One region of the Bacillus sp. NPDC094064 genome, then DNA from elsewhere that is predicted to be linked to it. Evidence: riboswitches for the same ligand, from Rfam matches in the RefSeq annotation. Region 1 holds a riboswitch; each other region holds the start of a gene.
What was found. A riboswitch is a leader RNA that binds a small molecule or an ion and turns the genes downstream of it on or off. The one in region 1 is predicted to bind thiamine pyrophosphate.
Positions count from the first base shown of each region.

Region 2: linked by a shared signal. The riboswitch ahead of thiC (phosphomethylpyrimidine synthase ThiC) and the one ahead of thiM (hydroxyethylthiazole kinase) in region 1 are both predicted to bind thiamine pyrophosphate.
Region 3: linked by a shared signal. The riboswitch ahead of tenA (thiaminase II) and the one ahead of thiM (hydroxyethylthiazole kinase) in region 1 are both predicted to bind thiamine pyrophosphate.
Region 4: linked by a shared signal. The riboswitch ahead of thiT (energy-coupled thiamine transporter ThiT) and the one ahead of thiM (hydroxyethylthiazole kinase) in region 1 are both predicted to bind thiamine pyrophosphate.

Region 1 is NZ_JBNNUI010000010.1:96,780-99,989, reverse strand. Features, by position in the region: gene topB (DNA topoisomerase III) at 1-1,329, shown strand, start outside; TPP riboswitch at 1,462-1,574, shown strand; gene thiM (hydroxyethylthiazole kinase) at 1,645-2,454, shown strand; gene thiE (thiamine phosphate synthase) at 2,470-3,129, shown strand.
Region 2 is NZ_JBNNUI010000005.1:252,291-255,500, forward strand. Features, by position in the region: gene thiC (phosphomethylpyrimidine synthase ThiC) at 1-1,624, opposite strand, end outside; TPP riboswitch at 1,737-1,852, opposite strand; gene lldP (L-lactate permease) at 1,924-3,210, opposite strand, start outside.
Region 3 is NZ_JBNNUI010000007.1:3,472-6,681, forward strand. Features, by position in the region: gene ACQKNI_RS16565 (SH3 domain-containing protein) at 1-1,019, opposite strand, end outside; TPP riboswitch at 1,289-1,400, shown strand; TPP riboswitch at 1,461-1,563, shown strand; gene tenA (thiaminase II) at 1,648-2,343, shown strand; gene ACQKNI_RS16575 (ABC transporter ATP-binding protein) at 2,312-3,061, shown strand; gene ACQKNI_RS16580 (ABC transporter permease) at 3,061-3,210, shown strand, end outside.
Region 4 is NZ_JBNNUI010000004.1:335,050-338,259, reverse strand. Features, by position in the region: gene ACQKNI_RS12315 (sensor histidine kinase) at 1-403, shown strand, start outside; gene thiT (energy-coupled thiamine transporter ThiT) at 611-1,270, opposite strand; TPP riboswitch at 1,357-1,458, opposite strand; gene ACQKNI_RS12305 (FeoA family protein) at 1,653-1,880, shown strand; gene feoB (ferrous iron transport protein B) at 1,877-3,210, shown strand, end outside.

The DNA of each region.
Region 1 (3,210 bases):
GGTTACTCTGCTAAAGAAACGTTAAACATTATGCAGAAGTTATATGAACAACATAAAGTGCTAACATATCCTCGTACAGATTCACGTTACATTTCATCCGATATCGTCGGAACACTTCCAGAACGTTTAAAAGCATGTGGCGTCGGAGAATACCGTTCTTTAGCACATAAAGTACTACAAAAGCCTATCAAGCCTAATAAATCATATGTTGATGATAGTAAAGTAAGCGATCATCACGCAATTATTCCGACAGAAGGATATGTTAACTTCTCAGCCTTCACAGATAAAGAACGTAAAATTTATGATTTAGTTGTAAAACGTTTCCTAGCAGTGTTATTCCCAGCATTCGAATATGAGCAACTAACGTTACGCACAAAAGTTAGTAATGAAACGTTCATTGCACGAGGAAAAACAATTCTACATGCCGGTTGGAAAGAAGTATATGAAAATCGCTTTGAAGAAGATGATGTAACGGATGACGTAAAAGAGCAGCTTCTACCTCACATTGAAAAGGGCGATACATTAAGTGTAAAGCTACTTATGCAAACATCAGGTCAAACAAAGCCACCTGCACGATTTAACGAAGCGACTTTACTTTCAGCGATGGAGAATCCTACAAAATATATGGATACGCACAATAAACAACTTGCTGATACATTAAAATCGACTGGCGGATTAGGTACTGTAGCGACACGTGCAGATATTATCGACAAGCTATTCAATTCATTCTTAATTGAAAAACGTGGTAAAGATATTCATATTACTTCAAAAGGTCGTCAGTTACTTGATTTAGTACCAGAAGAATTAAAATCTCCTACATTAACTGGTGAATGGGAACAAAAGCTTGAGGCTATCGCAAAAGGTAAATTGAAAAAAGAAGTATTCATTTCTGAAATGAAGAACTATACGAAAGAAATTGTTTCTGAAATTAAATCGAGTGATAAAAAATATAAACATGACAACATTTCAACGAAGTCTTGTCCAGACTGCGGTAAACCGATGCTAGAAGTAAACGGTAAAAAAGGCAAAATGCTCGTATGCCAAGATCGTGAATGTGGTCACCGTAAAAATGTATCCCGTACTACAAACGCGCGCTGCCCGCAATGTAAAAAGAAATTAGAATTACGTGGTGAAGGTGCAGGCCAAATTTTCGCATGTAAATGTGGCTATCGTGAGAAATTATCAACATTCCAAGAGCGACGTAAAAAAGAATCAGGTAACAAGGCTGATAAGCGTGACGTTCAAAAATATATGAAACAACAGAATAAAGAAGAAGAACCATTAAATAACCCATTCGCAGAAGCATTAAAGAAATTAAAATTTGATTAAATAAAAAGAATTGTCCTTCTAAAGTTTTGATGGGCAATTCTTTTTTATTGTATACAATTTAAATTAACAAATATGGAAAGGTAAAGAACTTGTTATTTTATTAGAATAAGAGTAGACTTTGAAATAGATGAATAATAAACACATGGGAGTTTGTGGATGCAAACTGAGAGTATGACTATTAATCCGTCATTGACCATTTGAACCTGTTGGATAATGCCAGCGTAGGGAGAGTGTAAAAGCACATATTCAGACACTTTGCGTACGCAAAGTGTCTTTTTGTGTATCTCCCACCATTATAGTTAGGAGATGAAAAAAATGAATGTACAAGAAATTAGTAAAGTAGTGGATTTAGTAAGAGAGTCTAATCCGCTCGTTCATAATATTACAAATGTTGTTGTCACAAATTTTACGGCGAACGGTTTGTTAGCGTTAGGGGCATCGCCTGTAATGGCGTATGCAAAAGAAGAAGTAGCAGAAATGGCTAGTATTGCTGGAGCTCTTGTTTTAAATATGGGAACACTTCGTCCTGAAGAAGTAGAAGCGATGTTACTTGCGGGTAAATCAGCAAATGTGAACAATGTACCAGTACTGTTTGATCCAGTTGGCGCAGGAGCAACGTCGTATCGAACAGAAGTTGCGAGACATATTCCAGCTGAAATCGATTTAGCTGTTATCCGCGGAAATGCAGCTGAAATAGCTAACGTTATTAATGAGAGATGGGAAATTAAAGGGGTCGACGCTGGTACTGGAAATGGCAATGTTGTAAGTATTGCAAAGCAGGCAGCAGACGAATTGAATACAGTGGCGATTATTACTGGAAAAGAAGATGTTGTTACAGATGGAGAGAAAACTGTTCTTATTCGAAATGGCCATCCCATCTTAACGAAAGTTACGGGAACAGGGTGTTTACTAACTTCTGTAATAGGAGCTTTTACAGCGGTAGAAAAAGATTATGTAAAGGCAGCCGCGGCAGCATTAACATTTTATGGAGTAGCAGCGGAACTAGCAGCTGCTAAAACAGTAGAAAAAGGACCTGGTAGTTTCCAAATTGAATTTTTAAATCAGTTAGCAAATACAACTTCTGATGATATTGAGAAATATGGAAAGATTGAGGAACTAGAGTAAGAGGGAGTGAAAGAAATGGCACGCATTGAAATAGATAAAATGTCAAAGCTATTGCAAGTGTATTTTATTATGGGAAGTAATAACTGCATAAAAGATCCGTTAGCTGTATTGAAAGAAGCGTTAGATGGCGGAGTGACACTTTTCCAGTTTCGTGAAAAGGGAGAAGGAGCTTTAACGGGCGAGAAACGTTTACAGTTTGCCAAAGAGGTGCAAGCACTTTGCAAGGAGTATGGTGTACCGTTTATTGTAAATGACGATGTTGAATTAGCCATTGAACTAGATGCAGATGGTGTTCACGTTGGACAGGATGATGAAGGAATTACTTCTGTTCGTGAAAAAATGGGTGATAAAATTATCGGTGTATCTACACATACAATTGAAGAAGCACGCTGGGCAATTGAAAATGGAGCTGACTATTTAGGCGTTGGACCTATTTTCCCAACGAGTACAAAAAAAGACACGAAAGCTGTTCAAGGAACGAAAGGATTAGCTCATTTTAGAGAACAAGGAATTATGATACCGATTGTCGGTATTGGTGGGATTACGATTGAAAATACTGCTTCTGTTATAGAAGCAGGTGCGGATGGTGTCTCTATTATTTCTGCGATTAGCTTAGCGGAATCTCCTTATGAAAGTACGAAGGAGCTAGTAAAGGAAGTAAGGAAGAGTTTGTAGAGTTGCAAAGCGAGTTGTTTCGTTTATTTAAACAAACGTTTGATTAAATAAGCACAAACCTTTTTAAATATAGGTTTGTGC
Region 2 (3,210 bases), on a different contig from region 1:
ACTTCGGTCCACACATCGAACAGAAATGAGCTGTTTTCGCTCCTTCTGCCGGCAACGTTTCATCGTGATATTCCATCGCGCGTTCAGGATCTAAAGATAGATTAAATTGATCACGCCAACGGAATTCGAAGCGTGCTTTTGAAAGTGCATCATCACGCTGATGAGCCGTTTTGTGCCCTTTCGCAAGATCAGCCGCATGTGCTGCAATTTTGTACGTAATAACCCCTGTGCGAACATCATCTTTATTTGGCAATCCTAAATGTTCTTTCGGCGTTACATAACAAAGCATCGCCGTTCCGAACCAGCCAATCATTGCAGCTCCAATTGCCGATGTAATATGGTCATAACCTGGTGCAATATCTGTCGTTAACGGTCCAAGTGTATAGAATGGCGCGCCCTGACAAATATCAAGTTCTTTCTCCATATTCTCTTTAATTAAATGCATTGGTACATGCCCAGGTCCTTCAATCATAACTTGCACATCATGCTTCCAAGCAATTTTCGTTAATTCACCAAGTGTTTCAAGCTCAGAAAATTGTGCTTCGTCATTTGCATCTGCAATCGACCCTGGACGTAATCCATCTCCTAGAGAGAACGAAACATCATACTGCTTCATAATTTCACAAATCTCTTCAAAATGAGTATAGAGGAAGTTTTCTTTATGATGGAATAAACACCACTGCGCCATAATTGAACCACCACGCGAAACAATACCTGTCGTACGCTTTGCCGTAATTGGAATGTAACGAAGTAATACACCTGCGTGAATCGTAAAGTAATCAACGCCTTGCTCCGCTTGCTCAATTAACGTATCACGATACACTTCCCACGTTAAATCTTCTGCAATTCCGTTTACCTTTTCAAGCGCTTGATAAATCGGCACTGTTCCAACTGGTACCGGTGCGTTACGAATAATCCACTCACGCGTCGTATGAATGTTTTTACCTGTAGATAAATCCATAATCGTATCTGCACCCCAGCGAGTCGCCCACGTCATCTTCTCTACTTCTTCTGCAATAGAAGAAGATACAGCAGAGTTTCCGATATTTGCATTTACCTTCACGTGGAAATTACGCCCGATAATCATCGGTTCTGCTTCCGGATGGTTAATATTCGCTGGTAAAATAGCACGGCCTTCTGCGATCTCCTTACGAACAAACTCAGGCTCTACTCCTTCACGAATCGCAACGTATTCCATCTCAGACGTAATAATACCGTTACGCGCATAATGCATTTGCGTTACATTGGCACCTTGCTTCGCTCTAAGCGGCTGGCGATCCATTTGCGGGAAAACAGGTGTATGTTTCGAAGCCACTTTCACACCGTCATCCTCTGGTTTCACCTCACGCCCTTCGTATGCCTCTACATCCCCGCGCTCCACGATCCAAGAATGGCGCGGCGCCTGCAACCCCTTTTCCAGCTCCACTTTATACTCGGGATCCGTATAAGGACCGCTCGTATCATACACACGGATTGGTGGATTTTGGACGCCGTTCGTTTCGCTTTGTTCAATCTCACGCATCGGCACTTTCATACCTGCGCGCGGTCCATCCACATATACTTTCTTACTCCCTGGTAAACTCGATTTCAATTCAATTTGCTCAGCCGAAACAGATTGTTTCATAACTTTTGTTGCCCCCTGTTCGTGACAAGGACGAGATATGGCCAGCGCATGCCAAAATAAAAAGAGCCAGGTCCATAAAAAAATAAGGACCTGGCTCATAAAAGACATCATTATGTAAAGCCGTTAACTTCCCTACGCTGGTACGAGCCAGATCAGGTCCAAAGGGTTAAGAAGTTCACACGCTTCTCTCTCAGCCTACGCATACGTTAGGCACCCCTAGTTTATCACTGATTTAATTTTCAATACTTTCCCATCATACACGATAATCCGAAAAATGCAAACTTTATTTCTTTTGTCACTTATGGAATCATCCACGTTAAATAATATGCTTGAACATACGTCATAATACCAACAATAATGACGAAGAACAAACTATGTTTCACCGTGAAGCGGAACAAGTCTGATTCTTTTCCAGCAAGTCCAACTGCCGCACAAGCAATTGCAATCGATTGCGGAGAAATCATTTTCCCTGTTACACCGCCCGTTGTATTTGCTGCAACGAGAAGTACTTCAGATACACCGACTTGCTGCGCTGTAATTGCTTGTAAATTCGAGAACAGTGCATTCGCTGACGTATCGGAACCTGTTAAGAATACGCCAATCCACCCTAAGAATGGGGAGAAGAACGGGAATAATCCGCCAGTTCCAGCTAGTGCTAATGCTAGTGTAGAAGATAGACCAGAATAGTTTGCGATAAAGGCAAACCCTAATACGAATCCGATTGATAGAATTGGCATCTTAAGTTCGTTTAACGTTTCTTTAAATGTCGCTACTGCATCTTTTGCACTCATTTTCAAAATAAAGATAGAAATGATACAAGCAATTAAGATTGCTGTTCCTGTTGCTGATACTACGTCAAACTTCAAAATTGCCTCGTAAGGCGTCGGTTTATTTACAATTGGCTCCGCCTTCATTACTAAATTGTGTAAACCTGGTACCTCAAACTTAAATACAAGACTCTCTAATGCGCCCCCCGGAGCGAATAACGATTTAAAGAAACTTTGGCTCCAAATGACTACCATTACAGTTAAAATAATGAACGGAGACCATGCTTTTACTACTTTTCCTACTGTTAGTTTCGGCATATCTGCCGTAGTTGTTGCTGCTGCTACTTCACCATCCGCTTGCTTCGATTGATAAATTTCTTTCGGCTGCCAAACTTTTAAGAATAGCGATAAACTTACTAAACTTACAAGCGCTGATGTAATATCCGGAAGTTCTGGTCCTAAGAATGTCGCTGTAATGAATTGTGTAATTGCAAATGAACTACCCGCTACAAATAACGCAGGCCAAGTTTGTTTTACACCTTTAAATCCATCCATTAAAAATACGATAAAGAACGGAACAAATAATGATAGGAACGGTAACTGATGTCCAGCCATTTGTCCGATTTTATGCGGATCAATACCTGTTACTTGTCCAGCAACTGTAATTGGAATTCCCATTGCCCCGAACGCTACCGGCGCCGTATTTGCGATTAAACAAAGACCAGCTGCATATAAAGGATTTAATCCAAGACCTGCAAGAAGCGCCGCCGTAATCGCTACTGGGGCCCCAAACCCTGCTGCTCCTTCCAAAAATGCTCC
Region 3 (3,210 bases), on a different contig from region 1:
TGATCACCAACTTGTACAGTGCGGTCTTTCATATGAGCATAAACGGTTGTATATAATTTATCGTTTATTTGATGGGAGATGAACACGACATTACCATAACTAGCTGAATAATAAGATTTCACAACTTTACCTGCAGCAGCAGCTTGAATAGAGACGTTACCTTGTGCTGCAATATCTATACCATAATGCATTTGTTCCCAGCGCATATCAAAGGTTGAGCTAACTTTTCCTTGAGTAGGAAATTTGAAAGCAGCTGGAATTGAAGAAGATTGAGCTGTTTGAGCTTGTGATTGCGGTTGATTTTGTACTATATAGTGTTTTGCCACATATCCGTATCCTGTACCAAAACGAATTTTATACCAAGTTCCTACAGTTTCTACTACTTGTACTTGTGTACCATTTTGTAATGAACCAAGTAGAGCACTACTTGTACTAGCATTACTACGTACATTAAGTTTTGGTGTTGCAACTGTGTACTTCGTATTATTTTGAACTGTAGTTCCTTTTACTAAAGGCTGTGAACCATTAGATATGAATGCTTTTTGTACATAACCTGTTTGACCATTATGTAAAATTTTATACCATTCGCCTTGTTCTTCTTGAATGGTAATGAACTTACCGTTTGGTAATACATCTAAAATTGAAGACTCTAAATTAGGTTCAGAGCGAACGTTTAATGCATTAGCATTGACGATGTATTGATTATTAGATTGAAGTTTGTTTTTTAGTAGAATAGCATCTTTTTGTACGTAACCTACTTTATTATTAACAGATACTTTATACCAATCATTCGTTGTTTCAAGTATATTCACTTTCGTATTAAAGCGGATCGTATCAATAGATGTGCTATTTGTATTGTCTTCTTTATGTAAAGTTGCTTGGTCGACTTTGACATATCCAGTTTTAACATTAGATAATTGTTCAGCGTTTGCTTTTTGTACATTTGTTTCGCCCATAGAAGGTAGTAAAGAAGCAATTGCGACAGTAGTTGCTGTTAAAGCAGTAGCTTTCATATTCATATAATAGAGACCTCCTCTAGTTGTATAGTTGTAATTTTATTATAGTATAAAGATATAATATAGTGGGGGTATTCACATAAATGTAATATGAAATCAATATAAAAATAAATTTTTTGAGGATAATGATTCTTTTTAATCCAATTAATTAGGATATCATTTTCTAAAATGGAATATAATTATTGTATAGCTTGATGATTTTGTTGACAATTGAGAAAATTAAAACAGTTGATGATGTCTTATTACGGTGTTATACTGACAGTGATAATTTTATAGTTTGCTAGGAGAGCTGGTGTTGCCAGCTGAGAGTAGGCCGTAAGCCTTTGATCCTTTTCATTACCTGATCTAGATTATGCTAGCGTAGGGAAGCAATTCGGACACTAACTATGAGTCCCCGTTTCTTTGCGTATAGAAACGGGGCTTTTTTATTTAAAAATTTCATATTGAAACCACTAGGGGTGCTTGATGTGCTGAGAGAGGACTAATCCTTAACCCTTACAGACCTGATCTAGGTAATACTAGCGAAGGGAAGTGGAACAACGAATAAATGTATAATTTTATTTGCTGTAACCACTTCTTATATAGAAGTGGTTTTTTTATTTAGATATATATATTGAAGGGGGAAATAGAAATGAAGTTTTGCGATAGATTATTAGAAACTGTGCAACCTGTTTGGGAGAAAAGTCATAATCATCCGTTTGTAGTAGGTATGGGGGATGGTACGTTAGAAAAAGATAGATTTCAGTATTATATTATTCAAGATTATTTATATCTATTAGATTATGCAAAGCTATATGCAATTGGTGTTGTAAAGGCAACGAACCCACAAATAATGGGGAAATTTGCTGAACAAATTGATGGAATATTAAATGGAGAAATGACGATTCATAAACAATATGCAAAACGACTGGGTATTTCTGTAGAAGAAATGGAATCTGCAAAACCATCTGCTAAAAATTTAGCTTATACAAACTATATGATGTCAGTATCTCAAAATGGCACACTTGCAGAATTAATCGCAGCACTTCTTCCGTGTATGTGGAGTTACTGGGAAATTGGAAAGCGTTTAAATGATATTCCGGGAGCAAGAGATCATGAGTTCTTTGGCGAATGGATTCAAGGATATAGTTCTGAAGAATACGGTAATCTTTGTGTTTGGTTAATTGATTTATTAAATGAAATGGCAGTTGGAAAGTCAGAGAAAGAGTTAGAACGATTAGAGGAGATTTTCTTATATTCCAGCCGATTTGAATATTTATTCTGGGATATGTCCTATCGTAAGGAGATGTGGGGATTTGAGGAGCAAGAACATACTACAGTTTCATAATGTTTCTTTTCATTATGATGAGAAACCAATCATCAGTGAATTAAATGCTTCTATACAAGATAAAGAATTTGTCAGTATTATCGGACCAAGTGGTTGTGGGAAAAGTACTTTATTTCGCCTTATAACAGGCTTAGAAGAAGCAAGCGCTGGAAAGATAGAGCTGACAGAAACAAAGAGTCATCCTGTAGGGTATATGCCCCAAAAAGATATGCTCCTGCCATGGAGAACGATTATTGAAAATGCGGCCCTGCCGCTAGAGTGCCAAGGTGTGCAGAAGAAAGAAGCGCAAGTGAAGGCAAAGGAACTGTTGCATAAATTTGGTTTACAAGGATACGAGAAAAAATATCCGAAAGATTTATCTGGAGGTATGAGACAGCGTGTATCTTTTATTCGAACATTGTTAACAGGCGGAGAGATATTGTTATTAGATGAACCGTTTAGCGCGTTAGATGCTTTAACGAAGGCTTCTTTGCAAGAATGGTTGTTTGAACAATGGAAAGAGTGGGAAAAAACAATTTTATTCATTACTCATGATGTTGAAGAAGCATTGTTCCTTTCGAATCGAATTTTAGTAGTGGAACAGCAACCGATAACGACTTTGACTGAGCGAATTGTGCCACTTGGCCATAACAGAACACGAAAGGATTTATATAAACCGGACGTGTTAGCGCTGAAAGAGGAACTTCTTAGTATGTTACAAAGGCAGGTACTTGTATGATGAACCGATTGAAAGAATTAGTTCCTGCCATTACACTTTCTAGTATTTTACTTGTTATGTGGGAAATAGGCGCAAGAATTGTAGATGAGATGTACATTTTACCGTCACCGTCTGCAATCGTAATGAAGATATGGAAACTAAAAGATATA
Region 4 (3,210 bases), on a different contig from region 1:
TTCTGTGGACATAGAAAAAAAAGAACTTTGTGTTCATAAAAATATACGTTCATTTGAAGTGATAGCAAATCAAGGTCGGATTGAACAAGTCATCGTAAATTTCATTACGAATGCAATTCGTTATACACCAAATAAAGAGGATATTATTATTTCTACAATAGATGAGAAGGATCGCATAAAAGTATGTATTGAAAATACAGGTACTCACATTGAAGAAGAACAATTAGATAAAATTTGGGATCGTTTTTATCGTGTGGATGTAGCTCGTCAGCGTTCACAAGGTGGAACGGGGCTTGGTCTTGCCATTTCGAAGAATATTTTAGAACTACACGATGCTGAATATGGGGTAAAGAATACAGGGGATGGTGTGTTATTTTACTTCTATTTACCGAAAAAGGCGTAGACAATATGATCTACGCTTTTTTTATTTATTTTTATATTATCTTTATCTAATCTTTATTTTTAAAGGGTATAATTTAGTTAGAAAATGAGGTTGTGTAAGGAGTCGATAAACCGTGCATAGCAAGTGGCTAAGTATAATGGTATTTATTTTCTTTTGCGCATTTATTGTATTTTTAATTGATATTACGATATGAAAGAAGAGCGCTAATTAAGCGCTCTTCTTTGATGTATTCATTTGAGAAGCACCGATGCTTTTGAATAAGCGTGGTGAAGTTCTAAATAAAAGGAGTAGTAATACTGTACATAAAGCGAAAGAACCAATCATTGTACTACCGTTTACAATTAATGAATATAGCACAGCAGATTGACCTTTTGGTGCATATTGTCCCCAGAAAATAATACCGGCGATAAAGTGACAGAAGTAGCGAGCGAAACTACCGACAAATGTGGCAAGAATAATGTAAACAAGTGCGTTCTTTTTTTTGTTTTGTTTTGATGCGGGTTTATCTTTACGGCTACCCAAACTGGATTGGTCTTCGTTAGATACTGCAAGTGCTTTTTGAATTGGACGATAGAATAAACCAGCAAATCCGATAAAAGCAAAGGCAATGAAGTATTCAATGAATGCTTGAATAGGTGTTAAAATGTAAGCATCACCTACAACAATTTGTAATAGTCCCCAAATTAAGCCTCCTAAGAAAGCCATTTTGAAGCCCCAGCGGTATGCGATAATAAAAATAGGAATCATTGCAAATGAAATGGAACCACCTGTTGGAAGTTTAAGTGATAGTGGTAAAATGTCGATAATCATGGCGAAGGCTGCAAGAATAGCAGATTCGATCATCGCTTGTAAATTGGTGTTACGCATGTTGTCTCCCCCTAAATCCAAGTTATACAAAAAAGAATAGATATCATAGGAGGATACGAAATACGTAAATAAAAAAGAGGTATGTATTTCGGACGTTTGCACAATCCCTGCGTTAGCATTAACTAACAGGTTCGAAGGGTCGGAACGAAGTGTTCCCTCTCAGCGGCATGGCTCCCCCTGTAATAACGAGATTCTTTATTTGCTATTGTTTATTGTAAGCGAAATGGATGAGAATGGCAAATGAATCTAGTATGACAATTATTGAAATATAATTGTATTGAAATGTTAATAAATATGAAGCAAAAAGGTATAGTCCAAATGAAATAGAGTATGCTATAATTTTCTTGAAAATAATTATCATTCTCTTCTGAGGGGGAAGGTTATGAGTTTAGTAGATATTAAGATTGGTGAGAAAGTGTTAGTAAAAAGTATTCAGTCGTTAGATCAGTTATTAAAAAGAAGACTGGCTGCTTTTGGTCTTTCTGAAGGAAGCGAGCTTCGTATAAAGCAGAAAGCGATGTTTAAAGGTCCTTGTACATTGGAGTGTCGTGGGCAGTTAATTAGTATTCGTCATTGTGACGCGAAAATGATAAAGGTGGAATTAGCGTGAATAAGGTAGCTTTGCTAGGGAATCCGAATACAGGGAAAACATCATTATTTAATGCGCTTACTGGTTCTTATGAGTATGTAGGAAATTGGAGCGGTGTAACAGTAGAAAAAAAGGTTGGTAAATTAAAAGATAAGCAAGGAACATTAATTGATTTACCAGGCGTCTATGATTTAAATCCAGTTTCACGTGATGAAGGTGTCGTTACGAATTTTCTACTAACAGACGAATTTCATCATATGTTAAATATTGTGGATTCTTCGCAATTTGAGCGAAATATGCATTTAACGTTGCAATTACTTGAGTTTGGTAAGCCGGTTTCAATTGGTTTAAATATGGTTGATGTGGCGAAGCAAAGAGGAATTGTTATTGATGTAAAACGATTATCAGAAATATTAGGTGTAACAGTCGTTCCTGTCATCGCAAGAACCGGAAAAGGCTGTGAAGAATTACTTACGACTCTTAAAGAGAATGGCAAAAAAGAGAAAGAACCATTCATTATTTCATATGGTGTACAAATGGATGAAGGAATTGGAGAAGTAATTGCTCTTTTAGAGACAGCGAATTATGAGCATCCGAGATGGTTAGCCCTTCAATTTCTAAGCAATAACGAAGTAGTAGAAAAAGAAATGAAAGCACTACCAATTTATAAGGAACTTGTAGCCGTTCGATCTCGCTTAGAAGGAAAACTTGATTGTACGTTGGAGGAGCACATTTACAAAACTCGTGAAGCGTATATTGAAAAGTTAAAAACAAATGTTATGAAGCATGAGAAAGAAGGGAAAATTCCTTTTTCGGAAAAAATCGATAAGTTAATTACACATAAAATTTTAGGACTTCCAATCTTTTTAGCAGTTATGTTTTTTATTTTTCAGGTTACGTTTACGTGGATTGGGACACCGTTATCTGATATGTTAGATGGCTTTTTTGGTGGGCAGCTTACGGATTGGGTAACGGCTGGACTTACAAGTGTTGGTGCCTCTGATTTTATTCAAGCACTCGTTACAGAAGGTATTATCGCCGGCGTTGGTGCTGTGTTAGTATTCGTGCCACAAATCTTTGCACTATTCTTTTTCATTTCATTATTAGAAGACTCAGGATATATGGCGCGAATTGCAGTTGTTATGGATAGAATTATGGAGTTCTTTGGCTTAAACGGTAAAGCTTTTATTCCGATGATTATCGGTTTTGGATGTAACGTTCCAGGTATTATGGCGGCAAGAACAATTGAACAGGAGAAAGAGCGTTTACTTACAATTTTAGTAACACCATTTATGTCTTGTTCAGCACGTTTACCTGTATATGCATTATTTGCAGGAGTATTCTTCCCTAA